2 regions of the Anaerotignum faecicola genome follow, and region 1 is predicted to be linked to the other one. Evidence: riboswitches for the same ligand, from Rfam matches in the RefSeq annotation. Region 1 holds a riboswitch; the other holds the start of a gene.
What was found. A riboswitch is a leader RNA that binds a small molecule or an ion and turns the genes downstream of it on or off. The one in region 1 is predicted to bind thiamine pyrophosphate.
Positions count from the first base shown of each region.

Region 2: it holds a riboswitch for thiamine pyrophosphate, as region 1 does, so the genes downstream of both, thiW (energy coupling factor transporter S component ThiW) here and tenA (thiaminase II) in region 1, are expected to answer to the same signal.

Region 1 is NZ_BHVZ01000001.1:1,140,459-1,143,868, reverse strand. It holds gene EJE48_RS05610 (ABC transporter ATP-binding protein) at 1-522, opposite strand, end outside; gene tenA (thiaminase II) at 570-1,232, opposite strand; TPP riboswitch at 1,309-1,408, opposite strand; gene EJE48_RS05600 (threonine/serine exporter family protein) at 1,794-2,555, shown strand; gene EJE48_RS05595 (threonine/serine exporter family protein) at 2,570-3,037, shown strand; gene EJE48_RS05590 (threonine/serine exporter family protein) at 3,072-3,410, shown strand, end outside.
Region 2 is NZ_BHVZ01000001.1:553,872-557,281, forward strand. It holds gene thiE (thiamine phosphate synthase) at 1-501, opposite strand, end outside; gene thiM (hydroxyethylthiazole kinase) at 519-1,340, opposite strand; gene thiW (energy coupling factor transporter S component ThiW) at 1,354-1,863, opposite strand; TPP riboswitch at 2,158-2,264, opposite strand; gene EJE48_RS02615 (esterase family protein) at 2,343-3,104, opposite strand; gene EJE48_RS02620 (calcium/sodium antiporter) at 3,123-3,410, opposite strand, start outside.

The DNA of each region.
Region 1 (3,410 bases):
CAGCCATTCCTGCATTTCCACCCTCGTCAGGTAGTCCAGTGCGGAAAACGGCTCATCCAGCAGGAGCATATCCGCCCCCGAAAGCAGCGTGCGCGCAAAGGAAACCCTCTGCTTCATGCCGCCGGATAAATCCTTCGGGTATTTTTTCATATATTCCGAAAGTCCGACCTGTGCCAAAACCTCCTTGCAGCGCTTCGCCTGTTCCGCCGCAGGCACACCTGCCAGCTCCATCGGCAAACAGATATTTTTCTCAATCGTCCGCCATGGAAAAAGCAAATCCTTCTGCGGCATAAAGGCACTGTATTGCTTCTGCTCACGGATGGGTCTCCCGTTCACCAAAATCTCGCCCTCCTGCAGCTGCTCCAATCCGTTGATTAAACGGAAAATCGTGCTTTTGCCACAGCCGCTCGCCCCGATGATCGAAACGAAATCCCCCGCCTCTACGGAAAAGGAAAGGTTCTCCATCATGGGGAACTCGTCCACCGCATAGCGGAAGGAAACATTTTTAAATTCCAACATCATCTGTACACCATTCCTTCTGTCTGCAAAGCTTCTCTTGCAGAGCCCTTTTATTCAGGGATTTCCTCATAAGCCATATCCCAGAACATTGCCTCATAGCGGCTGCAGTTTTCAAAAATCTCCTTCAGATGCGCTTCTCTTTCCGCAGAAATATCCTTCCCCAGCTCGTTTACCAGATCAATGATTTCCTGTGTGGTTTCGCAGTATTCCTTGCTGCAATAGCCGCGCACCCATTCGCCGTACAAAGGATGCTCCAATGCCCCCGGTACATGCTGATGGTGCTCCCCAATCATCTGATAGCTCCATGCGCAGGAAAGCACCGCCACCAGAATCTCCAGAGGGCCGCCCTTATATGCCTCATCCAGCATATAGGAGGTGTAGGACTGGTTCGTCAGTGTGGATTTTGTGGTTGCTACCTCCTGCTCCGTAATCCCCAGACGGGACATATACGCCTTATGAATATTCATCTCCCCGTCCAGTGTGTCATGCACCATATAGGAGAAGCGTGTCATCAGTGCCTCGTCCTCTGTTTTCACCACGCCCATCGCAAATACCTTCGCATACTGCAAAAGATAACGATAATCCTGCACCATATAAAAACGGAATCTGTCCTCGCGCAGTGTCCCTTCGCCCAGCTCCTTTACAAAGGGCTGCTCCAGATACCCTTCCCAGATAGGCTTTGCCACTGCATATAATCTGTCTGTCAAGCTCATGTTCTTCTTCCTTTCTTTTCCTTTCCTTTGCTCTGCAATAGAAAAGACCTCTCCCAATCGGAAAAGGTCTTCGTTTGTCCTCGTTGCTTCGCTTCCCTCCGTTGGTATTAACCACATCAAGTTCAAAGGGTTGGCATTTCATCCTCTCAGCTGCATCAGCACCCCCAGCTTTTTGCTTTATTTCCTTGATTATAGCATATTTTTTTTAAATGGCAAATACTTCTTTTCTCAATTAGGGAAATTACGGGGAAAGCACCTGTCGCTTTTCACAAAAATTTCAAAAAAACTTAAAATAATTTTACTTTACTTTTTTCGGAAAACGACTACACTAAAGAAGGTGCAATCATACTTAAATTGCCAATAAATTGCCAACATAAAAGCGGAAGGGTTCGGGAAACCGTTTCGGTGTCCCGAATGGAATCCGCAGAGCGGGCTTTGCCCACTCGAGGAAAACTGCAAGTTTCTAAGCATTTATGCTGACGGAACTTGTCAGTTTATTCTTCTGTCCAACAAGTCAAAAACCTGTTTTTGACTTAATTTTTTAGAAAGGAAACCCCGGTTATGGATTATGATACCCAACTGATTAACCTTGCCCTTGATGCAGGCGAAATCATGCTTGCCTCAGGCGCGGAAACCTTCCGTGTGCAGGACACCATGCAGCGGATTCTCTCCGTTTCCGGCAAGGAAAAAATAGAAGCCCTGGCAATGTGTACCCTTCTGATGGTCACCTTGCCACGAGAGGAAAAGGGTCCTCTCTCTATGGCGCGCGCCGTCAAAAACCGCGATTTGAATTTTGAAAAAATCTGCGCCGTCAATGATATGTCCCGCGCCTTCGTCTCCGGCAAAATCAGCGTCACCGAAGCCTTAGACCACTGCCAAGAAATTCATCACGCACCCAACTTCAAATTCAGCACCCGTGTGCTTGGCTATGCCATCAGCGGCGCAGGCTTCGCCTTTATGGTCGGCGGCTCTGTGCAGGATTTTCTGGTATCCTTCGTCATTGCCCTTCTCATGGGCTGTACACTGGTCTATCTGGAGAGCAAGAAGATTCCCTTCTTTGTCGCCCCCCTGATGGGCGGTCTGGTTACGGGGCTTGCCGCCTGCATGGCGCATGCGCTCCTTCCTGCCACCCAGCTGGATAAGCTGATTATCGGTACCATGAAGGTGCTTCTGCCGGGGCTTGCGCTTTCCAAGGCAATGCGAGATTTGCTTGAGGGCAACCTCATCAGCGGCAATTCCAAGGTAGTTGAGGTTCTGCTCATTGCCTGCTCCATCGCCGCAGGGGTTGCTGTTGCGCTGGCGCTGTTTCAAATGACTGAATGAACGGAGGAAATCCTATGAATACAACCTTGTTTTTCTATCTTGTGCATCCCTTGGTTGCACTCTTTGCAAGCGTAGGCTATGCCATCGTCTGCAATGCCCCCCGGAAGGAAATCCCCTATTGCGGGCTGACCGCCTTCCTCTGCTGGCTGGTGTATCAGCTTGTCCTTCGGCATGATGGCTCGTCCTTTCTGGCAACGCTTCTGGCAACCTTTGCCGCAACAGGCTTTGCGCGCTTTCTTTCCTACCACCGCATGCTCCCGACGATTGTCTATCATATCCCCGGCATCCTGCCTCTGGTACCCGGTGCGGCGGTCTATCGCTGCATCACCTCTGCCATGGAAAGCCGCGTGCTGGAAACAACCGCAAATATTCTGACTGCGCTAAAGCTGGCAGGTGCCATCGGCATCGGCTCTGTTATCATTCTGGTTCTGCCGCAGGCATGGTTCTCTTTCTTCCCCAGATTGAAGAGAAAAAACAGCTGAGCCGAATTTTATCAAACGAAAGGAGAAACGCCTTATGGATAACGATACGAAGCTTATCAATCTCGCTCTGGATGCAGGCGAAATCATGCTGAAAAACGGCGCAGAAACCTTCCGTGTGCAGGATACCATGAAACGGATTCTCTCCACCACAGGCAGAGAAAAAATCGAAGCAACCGCCATCTCCACCGCCCTCATCGTCACCCTCCCGCGCGAGGAAAAGGGCCCCCTTTCCATGATGCGCGGTGTCCGCACCCGTACCATCAATTTTGAAAAGGTCTGCGAGGTCAATGATATGTCCCGCGCCTTTGTTTCGGGCAAAATCTCTCTGGATGAGGCCATTGAGCGTCTGAAGGAAATCCATCAGTTTTCCTTC
Region 2 (3,410 bases), 590 kb from region 1:
GCCGCCAATGGCAACCACAGGGATATCCACCGCCGCTGTGATTTCCTGCGCCGCTTCGCGAGAAACCTCCTCCGCATCCAGCTTTGTCCCCGTATGGAACATTGCGCCAACGCCCAGATAATCTGCACCTGCCTTCTGCGCCGCCAATGCCTGCTCCACATTTTTTGTGGAAACGCCGATGATCATATCCTCACCGACCAGCGCACGCACATTGCCGGCCTCCATGTCGCTCTGCCCTACATGAATCCCGTCTGCCTTGCATTTGATGGCAATTTCCACGTTATCATTCACGATAAAGGGCACGCCGTATTTCGCACACAGCGCTTTCATTTCAATGGCTTCCTTCAGAAAATTTTCCTCATCCAGTTCCTTTTCTCTCAGCTGTACGCAGGTCGCGCCGCCCTTCAGTGCATCCTCTACCTGCTCCATTAACGTCTGCTTGCCTGTCCACATACGGTCTGTTACGGCATACAGCAGCATGGTTTCCTTTTCACATTTCATTGCTTTTCCTCCCGTTCTCAAAGGATTTCATATTTCGCACATTTTTCCAGTTCTTCGCCGGTCAGATTGCAGATGGCATCAATAATATAATTGCGGTAGCTGGAATTACCGTCCTGCTCTGTCAGCCTTGCATGTGCCTTTTCGCCGCAAATGCCCATGGCGCAGACTGCCGCCGCCGTCGCCTCCAAGGGAGCTTCGGGGTTTGCCGTCACATAAGCCGCCGTCATCGCAGAAAGCTGACAGCCTGTTCCTGTAATGCTGCTCATCATGGGATGTCCGTTGTAAATGCAGAATGCCCTTTCGCTGTCCGCAACAATATCAATCGCGCCCGTAATGGCAATCACCGCACCCGTTTCCTGCGCGAATTTCTTTGCAAATGCAACCGTCTGCGGCAGATTTTCCTTCGTCACCTTGTCCGCGATATCCGCATCTACGCCCTTTGCGCCGCCTGTCCCCAGAGCCAGTGTCTTGATTTCGGAGATATTCCCACGCAGAACCGTAAAATGGATATCCTCCAGCAGTGCCTTGGCGGTATTTGTCCGCAGCTTGGATGCACCTGCCCCAACAGGGTCTAATACAACAGGGTGTCCCAGTTTGTTTGCCTTTTTGCCTGCTAAATGCATCGCAGGAATGGTGCGCTGATTCAGCGTCCCGATATTGATATTCAAGCCGCCGCAGATTGCTGTAATCTCCTCCGCCTCCTCGGCATCGTCCGCCATGATAGGAGAACCGCCGCACGCAAGCAGAATATTCGCACAATCGTTTACGGTTACATAGTTTGTAATATTATGAATGAGCGGGCATTTTTCCCGCACATGATCCAGCATTTCCTTTAACATTCTCCTTACCTCCTTATCTGACTGCCGCCGTTTTCAGAATCCCTGTTTTCCGCAATGCCCCCAGCAGAATACCGGACAAAATCGCACCGCCTGCCGTGGAAATCAGAAACGGAATGACATAGGCATAAAACGCAATCTGCCCCGCCTGCATCCCCATAAACAGAATCGCAACGGGATATGCACACAGACCGCCCAAAACCGCTGTGCCAAACACCTCTGCAATCAAGGTCAGAGGGATACTTTTTGTTTTCCAGAAGGCAAGCCCGCAAAGCAACGCCCCAAACATACTGCCGGGGAACGCCATCAAACTGCCGATACCCAGAAGATTTCGGATTAAGCTTGCGCAAAATGCAACACCCACGCCGTAAAACGGCCCTAGAAGCACCGCACACAGAATATTTACCATGTGCTGCACCGGCACACATTTGCTCCCGAATACAGGGATATAGAAAAAGCTGCCAACCACTGCCACCGCGCATAAAATACCTGCATAACATAATTTTCTTGTTCCGAATTGCTTCATTTTGATAGACTCCTTTCTCAACAAGGAAGAACAGACAGCGTTCTTCCTGAAATACATAGACTTCCCCCTTGAAAAGGGCTTTCAGAAAAATCGGTCGAAACTCACTGGCTTCCTCTCACGCCGGAACACGGCTTCCCATCGCTGCTGTTCTTTCTGCAGGATATAGGGCGCTCCCCCTCTATCCTCCCGATGCTCCATCGGGTCAGCTTCCTTGCTTCGGAATCCGTCAGAAAGTTTTTATACTATTTTGCAATCAAAAAGGGAAACCTCTCCTTTGGAAGTTTCCCAACGCTTTTACGTCTTTTTCAAGCGTCCCTACGTTGGCATTATCCAAATCAGGTTATGGGTCGAAGGCTTTTCCTTCCTCTCAGCCTGCAAGACAAGCTCCCCTTTGTGTTCACTTGTAAATTTAATTATATACCTCTCTTCCAAAAATGGCAAGACCTTCAAATGGTAAGACCCTCACTCTGCCAATCCTTCTAGCCCTCCAGAAGCTTCCCCACGAAATACGGAAACTGCTTCTCCCACCAGGGCCAATCGTGGTTCACATCCTCGCCCCAGAAATCAATCCATGCCGGCACAGCAAGCCGTTCAAACTGCTCCTTCAGAATCCATGCGTCCTTTTTCGCTTCATCCTCCCATGCGCCCTGTCCGCAGCAAATAATAATCCTTCCGCGGCGGAACTGCTCCACCAACGGATGATCCTGCGGCATCTGCGGCAAGTAATCCACAGGCGAATTATAATAAATATCCACATCATCATAATTCGGGAAGAAATATCCTGCATGGAACAGACCGCTCAACGAAAGGCATCCGCCGAAAAGGTCAGGTCTTCTCAGATAGAGATTCACGCAATGATAGCCGCCCATGCTCATCCCTGCAAGCATCACTCTGCCTTCATAGGAAACGCCGTCCGTTTCGCTGTGAATCTGATGCAGGCACGGCAGAAATTCCTCACAGAGATAACGAAACCACTGCTCATGCCAGAGAATTCTGCCATGCTGGTCACCCCATGCCGCGCTCCACGTTTCCTCATCCACACAGCCTACACAGAACAGCTGCAGCTGTCCGTTTTCCAGCCTGTCCGCAACGGTATTCACCATGCCTCTATCCTCAAAATCGTAGAAATTCCCATCCTGACACGGAAAAACAATCATCGGCAGCCCTGCATGCCCATATACCTTAAACTCCATGTCTCTCTGCAAATGCTGTGAATATTCTTTGTAATATCGAACGTGCATAAAATCCCTTCTTTCTCCTTACGCCAGCAGAAGGTACGCAAAATAGCCGCCATAGCAGGCAAGCATCAGCAGTCCGTGCCGGCGTTTCAAAACCCTTCCGCGGTAAACACATACCAGAAGAAGCACCGCTGCCGCAACCGCCACAATGCTGTCCACCCGGAATGTAGGCTGATACACAACCGGCACAATCACCGCCGTAATCCCGACCACAAACATGATATTAAACAGGTTGCTGCCAACAATATTACCGACTGCAATATCCGAATTGCCCCTTCTTGCCGCCGCCACGCTTGTCACCAGCTCCGG